Regions from separate parts of the Herbaspirillum sp. UBA812 genome, predicted to be linked through region 2. Evidence: predicted binding sites of a transcription regulator. Region 2 holds the regulator's gene; each other region holds the start of a gene.

Region 1 (5,511 bases), on a different contig from region 2:
AGAGCGTGCGGACTGCTTCGATGCGCACGCCTTCATCAGCTTCGACGTAGGAGCCATCGGGATTCTTGGCCAGCATGTTTTCCAGCACCGGCTTCAACGAGGCATTGGTGGTCTCGGCCAGTTTCTTGACGGCGGCGCGGCGTGCAGCCGGGTCGGTCGAATGCAGGTTGGCAGTCGCCTGAACCTGCTGCAGCACGTCCTTGATCTGCGGATCGCTTTCCTTGGCGAGCGCTTTTTCGATCAGCGGGATCTGCGCCGGGTCGGCATTCTTGAGCAATTCACCGGCGGCGGCCAGGCGTTGGTCACGCTGCGGCGAGAGCAGTTTCAGGCCCGAGAGCGCGCCATCGACAGCGCCGCGCAGGCGGTTGTTGACGGTGATGCCTTCGGCGTCATCGGGGGCCGGGCCGGTCTGGTCGGTGGCCGGATTGAATGCCTTGCCGGCGTCGTCGACGATGAGCACGTCACCGGCGGGGGTGACGTAGAGCGCGTCGCTGTTCAGAGCATTTAGGATCTTGAGCGCGTCATCATTGGCCAGCGCAGCAATCTGGTTGACGGCGTCGATGCGCGCGTCGGGGTCGTCTCCGCCAAGGGGCTTGAGCAGGGCCGGATCGATGGCTGCGAACGCCCCCAGGGCGTGGACGCAAAGCCAGGTCGCGAGCAGCCCGCGTAGGAACTGGATGGCTGGTTTCATGGTCGGTGTGCGCCTCGAAGCGCGGGCCGGTCAATGCGGTGGCCGGGGCGAGTCGTCGGGCGGTTTTCTTGTGGAGGGAGATGCATTGCGGCGGACGGAGCGCCTTCCATCAGCCGACCCGCGGCGTACGGAAGGCGCTCCGAAGAACGCCATCAACTACTACTACAACCGCAAGCTTAGTTCTTCTGCTTGCTTTCGTTGCCCGGGATGTACGGGCTCCAGGGTTGTGCGCGGATGGTGGTCTTGGTCTTGTAGACCACGTTGAACTGACCGTCCGCCTTGATTTCGCCGATCATCACGGGCTTGTGCAGGTGGTGGTTGGTCTTGTCCATTTCCAGCGTGTAGCCCGACGGTGCCTTGTAGGTCTGGCCACCCATGGCGGCGATCACCTTGTCGGTGTCGGTGGACTTGGCCTTTTCCACGGCCTGTGCCCACATGTGGATGCCGACGTAGGTAGCTTCCATCGGGTCGTTGGTCACGACGGTATCGGCGTTGGGCAGGTTCTTGGCCTTGGCGTATTCCTTCCACTTCTTGATGAAGGCGGTGTTGACCGGATTCTTCACCGATTCGAAGTAGTTCCAGGCGGCCAGGTGGCCCACCAGCGGCTTGGTATCGACACCGCGCAGTTCTTCTTCACCCACCGAGAATGCCACCACCGGCACGTCGGTCGCCTTCAGGCCGGCGTTGCCCAGTTCCTTGTAGAAGGGCACGTTGGAGTCGCCGTTGATGGTCGAGATCACGGCCGTCTTGCCACCTGCGGAGAACTTCTTGATGTTGGCCACGATGGTCTGGTAATCGGAGTGGCCGAACGGGGTGTAGACCTCGTCGATGTCGGAGTCCTTCACACCCTTGCTGTGCAGGAAGGCGCGCAGGATCTTGTTGGTGGTGCGCGGGTAGACGTAGTCGGTCCCCAGCAGCACGAAGCGCTTGGCACCGCCGCCTTCCTTGGACATCAGGTATTCCACGGCGGGAATGGCTTGCTGGTTGGGGGCAGCACCGGTGTAGAAGACGTTCTTCTCCAGTTCTTCACCTTCGTACTGCACCGGGTAGAACAGCAGGCTGTTCAGTTCCTTGAAGACCGGCAGCACCGACTTGCGCGACACCGAAGTCCAGCAGCCGAAAACCACCGAGACCTTGTCCTGGGAGATCAGCTGGCGGGCCTTTTCGGCGAACAGCGGCCAGTTCGAGGCGGGGTCGACCACCACCGGTTCGAGCTTCTTGCCCATCACGCCGCCAGCGGCGTTGATTTCGTCGATGGTCATCAGGGCCACGTCCTTCAGGGACGTTTCGGAGATCGCCATGGTGCCCGACAGCGAGTGCAGGATACCGACCTTGATGGTGTCGGCAGCGAAGGCCGAAGGCAGCCAGGAGGATGCGGCCAGTGCGAATGCGCCCAGAGCGGTGGCTTTCAGTACGGTACGACGTGACATGTGGTGCTCCCTCGAGAAAAGTTTTGGAAGATTTTTTTCACTGCCCAGTCGCTTTAGCAGATTGCGTGCCAATGCACGCACGAGGGCCTGCGGGCTGCATCAAAGCGGGGCGGGGAGGGGCGCGGTGCGGGAAGAATGTTGTCAGGCACGCCAGGATTGCGCACCAAAGCCGAGCGTCATTGTCGACAGTCCCATGTCGCTGCGGCAACACTCACCAGCCTGGCGCTCGGCTGTGCGCAATCTTGGTGCGCCGCGCAAAGCGCCAGTGGAGGCGGGTTTGCGGCAGGTGGCTCAACTTCCTGAGGGGTGAGACGGATTGTTCACAATAGTGAGCACATCCTGAACGATGGGGCAGCAGGCGGCGTGATCCATTGCGGTGCCTGCCCGGCGCGTGGGCCGGAAGATGGTCCTGGCGGACCACCCTCCGGCGCCGGATCAGCGCAACAGCACGTGCTGCATGAACTGGCGCAAGGGGAATTCGATCATGTTCTGCAGGGTCACCGGCAACTCCAGCGGCCGCATGATCATCTTGATGGTAGTTTCGGGCTTGAGATTGACGCGCACGGTACGGCTCATGCGCGAGGCCAGTTCCTTCACGCGTGCAGGATCGGCGGCCAGTTCCGGCTTGTACACCATCACCACGTGGCGGATGGCGCAATCGGCGTCTTCGCTCTTCAGTTCCAGGGTGCGGCGGCTGAGGGTGCCGAGGACGCGCGAGCGGCCGATGTTTTCCTGGCGGCGATAGCGGCGGAAGTACTGGTAGAAATGCTTGTAGTGATTGACCTCGTCATTGGCGATGAGTCCGGCCAGGTGCTTCAGGACCGGCTCGTCGGTGGCCCGCGCCAGCGCCCGGTAATAGGTGGAGGTACCGGTCTCGACCACGCAGCGCGCGGCCAGCTCCTGGGCCCGCGTGGGTTCGAGCAGTTCGACCTTGCAGTATTGCGAATATTCGTCGAGGAAGCCTTGATAGGCGCGCGGCCAGTCGAACTCCGGCCAGACATGCTCGACATAGGCGCGCAGGGCCGCGCCGTGTTGCAGCTCTTCCGGCTCCCACTGCTCGCGCAGCCAGGTCTCGACCTCGGCATCGCCTTTGTAGAATTCCACCAGGTTGTGGGTGTAGAGGTCGGAACCGCTTTCGACGAAGGAGGCGCAGGCCACCAGGTAGAACAGATCTTCATCCTGCCGCACCCGCTCGCGGTCGATGCGGCTCAGGTCGATGTCATCGATGGTCCAGTGTTTTTTTTCTTGGCGACTCGGGTTCATCTGCTATACCTCTCTTCTCAAAGTGATGGTGGGCATAGCGATATGATGCAACGCGATGACATTGGTTCAGGGCCGCCGCCGGCGTCTTGACGCAACTTTGCAAAGCGTCGCGCGACGTCAGCATTTCGTCAGGTGGACCGGTCCGGGCGACTCTACCCGATCACAGGTTGCTGGTAGCGTCACTGCCCAGCACCACGCGGTTGCGGCCCTGGTACTTGGCGTGATACAGCGCCTGGTCGGCCACGCGCAGCAGTTGTTCGGCGCTGGTGTGCTCATCCGGCTGCAGCGAGGCCACGCCGATGCTGGCCGTGATGTAGCCGAAGGGCGAATCGGCATGCGGCAGCTTGAGTTCGAAGATGGCCTGGCAGATGTGCTCGGCCTGCTGCAGGGCATGGGCGGTATCGCTCTCGGCGATGATGACGCAGAACTCCTCGCCGCCATAGCGTGCTACCAGGTCGGTAGCGCGGCGCGAACTCTTCTGCAGCACGCGCGCCACGATGCGCAGGCACTCATCCCCTGCCACGTGGCCGTAGCGGTCGTTGTATTTCTTGAAGTAATCCACGTCCAGCATCAGGAGCGCCAGCGCATGGCCGGAGCGCACCGAGCGCCGCAGCTCGCTGTCGAGTACCTCGTCGAAGCGACGCCGGTTGGCCACCCCGGTCAGGCCATCGGTGGCCGAGAGCGCTTCCAGCTTGCGGTTGGCCAGCTCCAGTTCGCGCGTGCGGCGTGCGACCTGATCTTCCAGTTCTTCCTTGTTCTGCTGCAGCTTGCCGGCCATCTCGTTGAATTTGCGCGAGAGGATGGCGATCTCGTCGCCGCCGGCCTGTTCCACGCGCACCGTGGTATCGCCGCTGCCGGCTTCCTTCATGGCGCCCACCAGGCGCTGCAGGGGCACGCTGATACTGCGCGCGATCAGCGCCGAGAGGAACAGCGAAGCGGCAAAGCACAGCAGGCCGATGGCGATGATCTTGTCGCGCACCGAGCGGGTGTCGGCGTTGAGCTTGTCGCTCGGCGTGGCGCTGACCACCCACCACGAGGTGTGCGGCAACTGGGCGATGGCGGCGTAGTAGCGTGTCTTGTCAGCACGTGTATAGGCGATGAAATCGCTGGTGCGGCGTTGTCCCACGCTGGCCGTGATGCCCTCCAGCAGGGCCGGGTCGGCGCTGCTGAAGCTGGTGTCGCGCCCCTGCACGACCACCGTGCCATCGCTCGCATCGACGATGAAGAGACTGGAGTCATAGCCCAGGTCCACGCCCTCGAAGATGCTGAAGAAGTAGCTCGGCCGCACGCCGATGAACAGCACGCCGGCGCCGCGGTTGTTGCCCGTGAAGCGGATCTCGCGCAGCATGGCCACGCTCTTCTGGCCATGGCCGCCGTTGTAGAGCGTCCACCAGCCGCGTCCGCCGAGGTCCGGCGCCTCCTCCGCCACGCGGGTGATGTTGCTGGCCAGCGGCGCAAAGATCTGCGGATCGATGACCTGGCGCTTGCGGTCCAGCAGGTATTTCTGGTTCACGTCCGGCAGCGAGCCATAGGTGTCCAGCAGCACGCGCGCCACACCGCTGCGGGCCGCAGCACTGGTGGCTTCGTCGCCGCTGTAATAGTCGCCCAGCAGGCGCTGCAGCTTGTCGGAGAGCGCCAGCTCCTCGCTGGTGTCCTCGATCTTTTCCATGCGCAGCATCAGGTTCTGGGAGATCTGCTTGACCACCTGGACCGAGTAGGTGTGTACCTTCTCCTGGGTGGCACGGGTGGTTTCGCGATAGGCCAGCAGACCCGAGATCACCAGCGGCACCAGCGAGACCAGGATGAAGGAATTGATGAGCCGGTAGCGGATTTCGATCTTGCGCAGGAAACCCAGCCAGAAAAAGTCGAGCCGTTTTTTCATCGAACGCGCTCCCTTACCTGGCCGACAGGCGTGCCTGTTCGGTGATGGAATCCTGCAGCAGGCGCGCGGCCCGCGCCGGGGTCTGGCTGCCCGACAGCACGCTCTGCAGGAGCGGATGCAGGACGTCTATGGTATTGACCGGCAGCACCGAGTAATACAGTCCCGGTGCATTGCTGGCGGCGGCATCGCGCGTCATCTGGTCGACCAGCGCGAAGAGCGCGGGATCGCCTTTCACATCGGCCGCG
Region 2 (5,511 bases):
TGCTTGTCATCGTATTCGGCAATGAGGCTGCCGAGCGTGTCGACCAGGTCGGCCAGCGGATGCCGTTCATCGCTGGCACCGGCGTCGAGCAATTGATTCAGCGTGGCGACTGCGCGGTCATAGTCGTCGTCGGAACGAATCGGCCGCAGCGGGATGAGGGACGACAAGGCCGCAAAGTGCGAGGTGATGTCGTCCATCCTCCTCTCGTCCATCACTCGGTCCCGCCCTTCATGCCCTGCCACTCCGGCGTCAACTGCATGGAAATCCCGAACATGTCCAGCACGCGTCCCAGCGTGTGGTCCACCATCTCTTCCATGGAAGCAGGGCGCTGGTAGAAGCCGGGCAGGGGCGGGAAGATCACGCCGCCCATTTCGGTGACGGACGTCATGTTGCGCAGATGGGCCAGATTGAACGGGGTCTCGCGCACCATCAGCACCAGCCGGCGGCGTTCCTTGAGCACCACGTCCGCTGCGCGGGTGATGAGGTTGTCGGACAAACCATGCGCCACGGCGGCCAGGGTCTTCATCGAACAGGGCGCCACCACCATGCCGGTGGAGGCGAAGGAGCCGCTGGCGATGCAGGCGCCGACATCGCGCACGTTGTGCACCACATCGGCCAGCGCTTCCACATCCTTGCGCCGCATGTCCAGTTCCTGGTGCAGGTTGAGTACACCTGCTTCGGACACCATCAGGTGCGTTTCCACCTGGCCATGCTTGCGCAGATGCTCCAGCAGCCGCATGCCATAGATGGCACCGGTGGCACCGGTGATCGCAACGATCAGGCGCTGGCGCGGCTGGCTGGAAGAATTGCTCATGGATCAGTCAGGCCAGTAAAACTCAGCCCTTGATCAGGGTCTGCAGTTCGCCCGATTCGTACATCTCGGTCATGATGTCGGAGCCACCGACGAATTCGCCCTTCACGTACAGCTGGGGAATGGTCGGCCAGTTCGAGTATTCCTTGATGCCCTGGCGCACGTCCGGGCTTTCCAGCACGTTGACGGTGACGATGTTCTCGGCACCGCTGGCCTTCAGCAGCTGGATGGCCTTGCTGGAAAAGCCGCATTGCGGGAACTGTGCAGTGCCCTTCATGAACAGCACCACGGGATTTTGGGTCACGGTTTCTTTGATCCAGGATTGGACGTCGCTCATGGCTATGCCTTTAAAAATGGGATTGCCGACATTATAGGGAAAAGCCGGCGGGCGCGTTGAAATCGCCTGCATGCCGGTGGCCTGTCTGAACGGGCAAAAATTGCATCGAGGAAATGATTTATATCGTATGCAAGTTCTTGTGTCGAAGATGAGGGTGGCGGGAAGACATTCAAGCAGTTCCTTGCATCATCTTCAGCAGCGGCGGTGGAAAAGTTGCTCCGGGTAATGATTTATATTTTTTCCACAGGCGTGCGCCAGATCGGCGGCGGAAAATGAAAAAGGGCGCTTGCGCGCCCCTTCCTCATGAAATTCGGCTGGCTTTCTCAGCAGCCTTGCGGCTGCGAGGCTGCTTGCCGAGGGTGTCCTGGCTTATGCCGCTCCGGCCACCGCATCCTCCGGCGTTTCGTCCGGCAGGCGCTTGGCCATGGAGTGATGCTCCTGCAACTTGTCCTTGTGCTTGATGACCTGGCGATCGAGCTTGTCGATCAGCGTGTCAATGGCAGCGTAGAGGTCGTGTGCGATGCTTTCCGCATGTAGATCCTTCCCCTTGATGTGGACGTTGATTTCCGCTTTTTGGCGCTTTTCCTTTTCTGTGAGTTTATCTACGCTCAGGATCACGCTGACGTCGATCACGTTGTCGAAATGGCGCTTGATACGCGAGAGCTTGCTTTGCACGTATTCCCGGATGGCGGGGGTCAGTTCGAGGTGGTGTCCACTGATGGTCAGATTCATACAAGACTCCTATCGTGAAGTCACTGGAGGTTCGTGCAATCGATCCTGCTGCAGCTGTACCACGGGCACGGTCTTCGTGTCGGATGGCGCGGGCATCAGTCGGATGCTTGCCTGAACACAGCAACGGTACTGCAGAAAAACTGAGGAAAAACTCAGAGGGACTTGCGGAGATTGACCGGCGGAATCTTCAACACTTCGCGGTATTTGGCGACTGTGCGTCGCGCGACCACCATGCCTTGTTCTGCCAGCATATCCGCAATCTTGCTATCGGATAATGGGGTCTGCGGGTTCTCGGCTCCTATCAACTGTTTGATCAGCGCCCGTATCGCGGTGGAGGAAGCTTCACCTCCGGTTTCAGTCGCGACATGGCTACCGAAGAAGTATTTCAACTCAAACATTCCATGCGGAGTGAGCATGTATTTCTGAGTCGTCACGCGAGAGATGGTGCTCTCGTGTAGACCCAGTGTATCAGCAATTTCACGCAGCACAAGGGGGCGCATGGCGACTGCCCCATGTGAAAAGAAGTTTCTTTGACGTTCCACAATAGCCTGCGCGACGCGCAAAATTGTATCGAAACGTTGCCGCATGTTCTTGATGAGCCACTTGGCTTCCTGCAACTGCGACGACAGCGAACCTTCTCCCTTGGCTTGCTTCAATGCACTGGCATACATCGCATTGACGCGCAGCTTGGGCATGACCTCATGGTTGAGCATGACCTGCCAGCCGTTCTTTGTCTGCTTGACAATCACGTCCGGCACCACATAGTCCGAGGCATCACGCGCGAATTCCGCACCCGGATGCGGACGGCACTGGCGGATCACGGCCTGCGCTTCACGCAGGTCTTCGTCATCGCAATCCAGTGCCTTCTTGATCTTGTTGAAATCGCGTTGTGCAAACAGCGGCAGGTAATCCTCCACGATCCTCAAGGCCAGCTTGCGCGTCACGAAGGGAATCTTGGGCAGGCGGCGGATCTGCAGGGCCAGGCATTCGCCGGCACTGCGCGCACCGACACCCGCCGGGTCCAGGCTCTGCAGCAGCTTGAGCGAAATCGACAGCTCTTCCATGTCGATGCCCAGCTCTTCGGGCAGGCGAGCGAGGATGTCTTCCAGCGGCTCTTCCAGATAGCCGCTCTCGTCCAGCGCATCGGTGAGCAGTTCCAGCAGCGCACGATCACGCAGGGTGCGTGCGGTCACGCGGATCTGTTCCAGCAGGTGTTCGCGCAGGGTCAGTTCGTGCGCTTCGAGTTGCGGGCGGGCATCATCATCGTCTGGCGACTTGCCGCTGCGCGCGACGTCGTCGAAGCTCCAGTCGGCATCCCCCGTGACACCGGCTTCCGGCGCGTTGTCCTGGTAGTCGAAGCTGGAATCGCCATCGCTGGCGGCCGGGGCGGCTTCGCCACTGCCTTCGTGACTGGTTTCAGCAACGCCGCTGGAGGGCGAGCTGGAGACCGCGCCATCGGCCAGCAGACGTACCGAATTGTCGAGCGCGTCGTCGAGGCGTTCCAGCAGGGGATTGTCGGAGAGGATCTGTTCCAGTTCCTGGTGCAGTTCCAGCGTCGACAGTTGCAACAGTCTGATCGACTGCTGCAGTTGCGGCGTCAATGCGAGGTGCTGCGAGGTACGTAACTGGAGCGACTGTTTCATCTGTCTTTCTGAAAGCGGCGTGGCCCGCTGGTTGCTCTGCCGGTCGTTGCGTATTGCGTATTGTGTTTGGCTTGCTGCGTATTACGTGATGCGCACTCCGTATTTCCTTGAGCGTATCGGGCAAGCCGACTGCACCGCTTACATGCGGAAATGCTCACCCAGATACACGCGGCGCACCGACTCGTTGGCGATGATCTCTTCCGGATTGCCGCTGGCCAGCACCGTGCCCTGATTGATGATGTAGGCGCGATCACAGATACCCAGCGTTTCGCGCACGTTGTGGTCGGTGATCAGCACGCCGATGCCGCGTTCCTTCAGGAAGCGCACGATGCGCTGAATCTCGATCACGGCAATCGGGTCGATACCGGCGAACGGTTCATCCAGCAGCACGAAGCGCGGATCGGTGGCCAGTGCGCGGGCGATCTCGACGCGCCGGCGTTCACCGCCCGAGAGCGACAGCGCCTGGCTTTCGCGCAGCTTCTCGATCTGCAATTCGTGCAGCAGGTTGTTGAGGCGGCCTTCGATTTCATCGCGCGAGAGCGGCTTGCCCTCTTCCCGGCGCAGTTCCAGCACGGCGCGGATATTGTCTTCCACCGTCAGCTTGCGGAATACCGAGGCTTCCTGCGGCAGGTAGGACAAGCCCATGGTGGCACGCTTGTGGATCGGCATGCGCGAAATGGACGCGCCATCGAGGTCGATCTCGCCGCCATCGGAGGGCACCAGGCCCACGATCATGTAGAACGAGGTGGTCTTGCCGGCACCATTCGGGCCGAGCAGGCCGACCACCTCGCCGCTGCGCAATTCCATCGAGACATCGCGCACCACCTGGCGCGCGCCATAACTTTTCTTCAGGCCGCGAACGACCAGCGAGCTGACTGCCATCGTTACTGGTCCTTTCCGCTGTCGCGACGCGTTGCAGGCTGCGTGGCGTTGTTCTTGCCCGCGGGCTGGGCCGGCGCGGTGCTGCCTGCCGGCGGCGGATTCTTGGGCTGGATCACCGCAGTGATGCGGCCTGCGCCCGGCTTGCTCTCGCCGGTGGCGGTGTTGTTCACGGAATAGAATTCGGCGCGGCTGTCGTAGGAGATGAATTCGCCGTTGACTTCATCGGTGATGCGATCGCCGTCCATGCGCTGGATGTGCGCGCGCTGGAACAGCTTGGAGATTTCGGTCTGCTCCGAATACTCGATGCGCTCGGCCTGGCCTTCGATCCACAGGTTGGGACCGCCGTCACGCTTCTGGCGGAAGTTGGCCAGCGCGCCCGGGGCCGCATACAGCACCGCATTTTCATAACCGTACTGGTCGGTCGTCAATACCACGCGGCCGGCCTTGATGATCAGCGTGCCGCGGGTCATGACCACGTTGCCGGTAAAGGTCTTCACCTGGCGCACGTCATCGTAGACCATCTGGTCTGCCTCGATGTTGGTCGGCTTGGTGGAGTCCGCCTTCTCGGCGTTGGCCACGCCGCACACGGCAGCCAGCATCAGCATCGGCAGTAAGAATGAGCGTTTCATTGGGTTCCTGTCTGATCGGTTCTTGGCGTTTTTATCCCGGAGTCATCCGGCTTAGCGTTTCTTCGGAGTGGGCTCGTAATAGCCGCGGACATTGCCGAACAGCTGCACCACCTGGGTCGCATTGTTGGCCACCATGCCCACGCCGTTCAGGCGCGTGGTGCCCATGGTCATGGCCACCGGCTTGTCAGTCTTGACGATTTCATCGTCAGGCAACAGCAGCAGGTATTCCGACACCAGGTGCATCTGCTCGCGGCCCTTGTAGGGCGCGCGGATGGCATTGGCGTTGCCGTACATGTGGATCTGCGTCTGGTCGTCGGTGACGCGCGCGGTATCCGAGTAGAGCTCCATCGGTGCCTGGTTCTGGTCCAGGTTGTGCACCACCGGCTTGGTGATCTCGAAGGAGTCATCCGTGGGGTAGTGCACCATCTTCGTTCCCGCAACGTCATAGCGCGGCAGACCGGTCGGGCCCATGCGCAC
Region 3 (5,511 bases), on a different contig from region 2:
TTTCGCGCAGGCTCTCGTCGAGCGCGCGGCGAATCAGTTCGACCGCCTTGTCGACGTCGAAGGGCTTGGCCAGGTATTCGAAGGCGCCGCCCTGGAAGGCGGAGACCGCCGAGTCCAGATCCGAGAAGGCGGTGATGATGATCACCGGGATGCCGGGGTGCTTGGCCTTGATGGTCTGCAGCAGTTCCAGGCCGGAGGCACCGGGCATGCGGATGTCGGACACCAGCACTTGCGGCGTGCCGTTCTGCAGGGCTGCCATCGCATCGCGTGCGCTGGAGAAACTCTGCGTGGCGAGATTTTCTCGGGCCAGGGCTTTTTCGAGCACCCAGCGTATCGATTCGTCGTCGTCAACAATCCAGATTGGCTTCATAAATAACTTCTTCCTGCGTTGGTCATGCTGTTAATGCTCCCGCGATCCACGGCGCTTCTGGCGCCCTGTCCGCAGCCCCCTTGGTGGACCGGATGCCTTGGCATCCACTCGGCTTTGGCGCGCCGCCTGCGGCCATGCTCACGGCAGCGGTATAAGTATTCTGAAATCGGTACAACCGGGCCGGCTGTCGCATTCGATGACACCCATGTGCTGATGCACGAAGGTCTGCGCCAGGGTCAGCCCCAGTCCGCTGCCTCCCTCGCGACCCGACACCAGTGGATAGAAGATTCTTTCCTGGATGTCGGGAGGAATGCCCGGACCGTTATCGATGATATGCAAGTCTAGTGCCAGCCGGTATCTGACCTTGGATAGCGTCACCTGGCGCGAGACGCGCGTGCGCAGAATCAGCTCGCCATCACCGGCACGGATGCGGTCGGCCAGTGCTTGCGCAGCGTTGTGGACGATGTTCAGGACGGCCTGGATCAGTTGCTCCTTGTCGCCCCGGAATTCGGGGATCGACAGGTCATAGTCGCGCTTGATGCTCAGCCCCTGCGGGAACTCGGCCATCACCAGGCTGCGCACGCGTTCGCAGACTTCGTGGATGTTGACGTCGCCGACGATGTGCGGGTGGCGGTGCGGGGCCAGCAGGCGATCCACCAGGGTCTGCAGGCGGTCGGCTTCCTTGATGATGACCTGGGTGTATTCGCGCAATTCCTTGAGGTGGCGCTCGGGCAGCTCCAGCTCCAGCAGCTGGGCGGCGCCACGGATACCGCCCAGCGGATTCTTGATCTCGTGGGCCAGGTTGCGGATCAGTTCCTTGTTGGCCTGGCTCTGGTCGAACATGCGCTCTTCGCGGTCCAGCTTGAGTTGCTGGACGTTCTCGCGCAACTCCAGCAGCACCGGCCAGTCGGTACTGTCCAGGGGCGTGACGATGGTGTGGACCTGCAGCGGCTCGCGGTTGGCACGCTCCAGCACCAGGTCCAGGCGCTTGTCGGCGAACTGGTGTTCGATGGCCTGGTAGAACAGCGCGGTCAGCTCCTTGCCATTGAGGAAGAGCTCCGAGAGCTTCTGCTGCGAGAGGACCTTGAAGGAGCTCTCCAGCAGGTTCTCGGCGGCGGCATTGGCGTAGACGATGCCGCCATTGGCATCGAGGATGATCACGGCCGAGGCCAGCAGGTCGAGGCCATCGAGGGATGGGAGCGGTGTCTTCATGGGAGGATTCTTGATGCCTGGGGTCATGTCGTCTCGTGCCGGTCTGGCTGGATCTTGCAAAGGCTTGCCGCGGCGGATGTTGTTCCGGATCTTTTTTGACTAGCAATTTTCGGGCGCACTGCCCTGCAGCAGGCGGTGCGCCGCGCATAAAAAAAGGGGAAGCAAGCTTCCCCTTTTTCTCCGGATGCGGATTCGATTACAGCGAGTAGTACATGTCGAATTCGATCGGGTGCGTGGTCATGCGGAAGCGTTGGACTTCCTGCATCTTCAGCTCGATGTAGGCATCGATCATGCTGTCGGTGAACACGCCGCCACGGGTCAGGAACTCGCGGTCCTTGTCCAGGTGCTCCAGGGCTTCATCCAGCGAAGCACAGACGGTCGGGATCAGCTTGTCTTCTTCCGGCGGCAGGTGGTACAGGTCCTTGGTGGCAGCTTCGCCCGGGTGGATCTTGTTCTGCACGCCATCCAGACCGGCCATCAGCAGGGCCGAGAAGCACAGGTACGGGTTGGCCAGGGGATCCGGGAAACGGGTCTCGATGCGGCGGCCCTTCGGGTTCGCCACGTGCGGGATACGGATCGAAGCGGAACGGTTGCGGGCCGAGTAGGCCAGCTTGACCGGAGCTTCGAAGCCGGGGACCAGACGCTTGTACGAGTTGGTGCCGGGGTTGGTGATCGCGTTCAGGGCCTTGGCGTGCTTGATGATGCCGCCGATGTAGTACAGCGCGAACTCGGACAGGCCTGCATAGCCGTCGCCAGCGAACAGGTTCTTGCCATCCTTCCAGACCGACTGGTGCACGTGCATGCCGGAGCCGTTGTCGCCAACCAGCGGCTTGGGCATGAAGGTTGCGGTCTTGCCGTAGGTGTGGGCGACGTTCCAGATCACGTACTTCAGGGTCTGGGTCCAGTCAGCGCGCTCGACCAGGGTCGAGAACTTGGTGCCCAGTTCGTTCTGGCCAGCGCCAGCGACTTCGTGGTGGTGCACTTCGACGGGGATGCCCAGGGATTCCAGGATCAGGGACATTTCCGAACGCATGTCCTGGAAGCTGTCGACCGGGGGAACCGGGAAGTAGCCGCCCTTGACGGTCGGACGGTGGCCGGAGTTGCCGCCTTCGATCTCGGCGCCGGTGCTCCAGGAAGCTTCTTCGGAGTCGATCTTGACGAAGGAACCGGACATGTCGGCACCCCAACGCACGCCGTCGAAGATGAAGAATTCGGGTTCCGGACCGAAGTAGGCGGTGTCGCCCAGGCCGGAGGACTTCAGGTAGGCTTCAGCGCGCTTGGCGATGGAGCGCGGATCGCGGTCGTAGCCCTTGCCGTCGGACGGCTCGATCACGTCACATTGCATGAAGAGGGTGGTCTCTTCCATGAACGGGTCGATGTTGGCGGTGTTCGGGTCCGGGATCAGCAGCATGTCGGAGGCTTCGATACCCTTCCAGCCGGCGATCGACGAACCGTCGAAGGCGTGACCGGATTCGAACTTGTCGATGTCGAAATGCGAAACCGGCACGGTCACGTGCTGTTCCTTGCCACGGGTGTCAGCGAAACGGAAGTCGACAAACTTGACTTCGTTGTCCTTCACCATCTTCAAAACCTCTGCGGCCGTCCTTGCCATGCGAATCTCCTAAAACGAGGAAGTAGTATAAATTGGGGTGTTGAGCCGTTTTCTGCGACTGGATCTTTGCATTTGATACAACGGTCTTGCGCCGAACTCAGTCGCGGATGATAGCAGATTCCATGCCACCAACCTTTCGGGTGCGCCAATAATGGAAGTTTTTAGGGAGGACGCGCCAGTTGGGGCGCTGCGCGCGGTGCAGAGGCACTGCAGATATGCATTATTTTAGTGCGAATTTCACAAAATGCACCGAACAAATGCATATTCGCGTGATTGAATATGAATTGCACCACTTTCGTGCATGCGCCGTGTTGGGGCAGTCGCTTGATGAGCTGCACGGCGTGCACCAGCTTGGGAAAATTGCCTAACTGTTTATATTGTTTAAAATCATCTCCCTTGAGGCGCACTGACTTCCTTGGCTTCGTTGCGCTTCAGGGGCTTTCACCGGAATTCCTGCGCTTTCCCTGTCCGCACTTCTTTCTTCTTCAGAGACTTTTCCCATGAGCAACGATTCGATTCTCGGCACTGCCACCCAACGCGCGACCGACGGGCAACTGCCCTATGCCGGTGCCGTAACCCCGCAGGAAGCCCTGGCCCTGCTGCAGTCCGATCCCGCCATCAAGCTGGTCGACGTGCGCACCCGCGCCGAGCGTGACTGGGTCGGCGTGGTCCAGATCCCGGCGGCGCAGCACCTGGCGGTGCAGTGGAATCTCTACCCCGAGGGCAAGCCCAATCCGCAGTTCCTCGAACAACTGCAGGAAGCCGCCCGGCCCGGAGAAGTGCTGCTGTTCCTGTGCCGCTCGGGCGTGCGCTCCAAGCATGCCGCCAAGCTGGCCACGGAAAACGGCTACACGCAGTGCTTCGATATCCTGGAAGGCTTTGAAGGCAACAAGGACGCCAACGGCCACCGCAAGACCATCGAGGGCTGGTGCAAGGCCGGCCTGCCGTGGGTGGGTGCCTGAACGAATCTGACGGAATCAGGCCTGCAGGCTGCGCGCCTGCAGGGCACTGGCCAGCGACTGCAGCAGCAGGCTGATGGCGGCCTGGCCATCGGCCTCGGCGCGCAGCGCTTCTTCCACGCAATCCAGCAGCGCCACCAGTTCCAGCCGTCCCATGGTCAGGGCGGCTCCCTTCATGCGGTGCGCGAGCTGCACCATCCTTCCCCGGTCGCCCTGCAGGCTGGCCTGTTCGAGCGCCGCCAGATCGTTGCGGGTGGTTTGCAGGAAGAGCCGGTCCAGATCCTGTCCATATTCCTGTTCAGGGGTCATGGCCTGGCCATCCTCTTCATTGTCGAGATCGCACCAGAGGGCCAGCAGGCGCCGGATGGCCTGGGTCTGCAGGGGCTTGGGGAGCATGCCGTCCATGCCGCAGTCCAGACAGCGCTGCACGTGCATTGCATCGGTCTCGGCGGAAATGCCGATCAGTGGCGTATAAGGACGCTGGCGCTGCGTCTGTTCCAGCTGCCGCACCTGGCGGGCGACTTCCTGACCGGGGATGTCGGGCAGGAAGCAATCCAGCAGCACCAGCCCGTAGGGCCGCGCCCGGATGGCGGCCAATGCGCTGCCGCCATCGGCCACGCAATCGACCTGGCAGCCGAGCCGCTGCAGGCGGTTCTGGATGGCGTAACGAATGGTGACGGAATCATCGACCTGCAGCACGGCCGGTTCACGTTGCCCGGTAGTGGCGCTTTCCCTCTGGTGCGGCATTTACAGCTCCTTGATCTGGTATTCGATCTTGAACAGTTCGTTGTCACTGCGCACGCCCAGCTTGCGGAAGGCCGATTGCTTCTGCCCGCTGATGGTCTTGACGCTGCGTGCGAATTTTTCCGCGATGTCGGTGACCGACATGCCGTCCAGGCAGCAGCGCAGAACTTCCCGTTCGCGCGGCGACAGGCTGGGCATGTCCGACAGCGAGTCCGGCGAGACGTCGGTGCCGCGCGGTCGCCGGCGCGGCGGGCGCACTTCGGGCTGGCTGCGCGTGGCCGCTTCGGCGGCCTGCATGATGGCCAGCTCGCGGGTCATGGTGCTGTTGAGATATTCGCGTCCCCGGCTGATGGTGCGGATGGCCAGGATCAGTTCGGCCAGCTCCTGCGATTTGCTGACGAAACCGCGTGCCCCCGCCTTCATCGCCATGGCCACCGTCGCCGGGCTGCTGTGGGCCGAGGTCACCAGGATCTTGGAACGCGGAAAGCGCACGCGCAAGGCGCGGATCAGGTTGAGACCGTCGATGTCATTGCTGCCCAGCGAATAATCGATCAGCAGCAGATCGGCCGGCGAGGCGCGCAGGGCTGCCATGAGCTCCTTGCTGGTGGCGAAGG

What was found. Region 2 encodes sigma-54, which starts transcription at its own class of promoters, with help from an activator protein. Its sites were predicted from a motif close to TGGCANGNAANCTGCTTT; they were not measured.
Region 1: the regulator sigma-54 is predicted to act here: its motif matches at 2,175-2,192, upstream of urtA (urea ABC transporter substrate-binding protein).
Region 3: the regulator sigma-54 is predicted to act here: its motif matches at 3,305-3,322, upstream of glnA (type I glutamate--ammonia ligase).

The regions. Positions count from the first base shown of each region.
Region 1 is NZ_DBIC01000040.1:16,832-22,342, forward strand. Features, by position in the region: gene urtB (urea ABC transporter permease subunit UrtB) at 1-691, opposite strand, end outside; gene urtA (urea ABC transporter substrate-binding protein) at 868-2,121, opposite strand; gene B3873_RS02495 (ferritin-like domain-containing protein) at 2,557-3,384, opposite strand; gene B3873_RS02500 (sensor domain-containing diguanylate cyclase) at 3,545-5,266, opposite strand; gene B3873_RS02505 (ABC transporter substrate-binding protein) at 5,280-5,511, opposite strand, start outside.
Region 2 is NZ_DBIC01000285.1:19,815-25,325, reverse strand. Features, by position in the region: gene B3873_RS19680 (helix-turn-helix domain-containing protein) at 1-197, opposite strand, end outside; gene B3873_RS19675 (UbiX family flavin prenyltransferase) at 212-814, opposite strand; gene grxD (Grx4 family monothiol glutaredoxin) at 837-1,148, opposite strand; gene hpf (ribosome hibernation-promoting factor, HPF/YfiA family) at 1,518-1,880, opposite strand; gene B3873_RS19660 (RNA polymerase factor sigma-54) at 2,033-3,523, opposite strand; gene lptB (LPS export ABC transporter ATP-binding protein) at 3,662-4,405, opposite strand; gene lptA (lipopolysaccharide transport periplasmic protein LptA) at 4,408-5,034, opposite strand; gene lptC (LPS export ABC transporter periplasmic protein LptC) at 5,086-5,511, opposite strand, start outside.
Region 3 is NZ_DBIC01000109.1:1,637-7,147, reverse strand. Features, by position in the region: partial or broken gene B3873_RS07170 (sigma 54-interacting transcriptional regulator) at 1-370, opposite strand, end outside; gene glnL (nitrogen regulation protein NR(II)) at 509-1,582, opposite strand; gene glnA (type I glutamate--ammonia ligase) at 1,779-3,194, opposite strand; gene B3873_RS07155 (rhodanese-like domain-containing protein) at 3,695-4,156, shown strand; gene B3873_RS07150 (response regulator) at 4,172-4,900, opposite strand; gene B3873_RS07145 (response regulator transcription factor) at 4,901-5,511, opposite strand, start outside.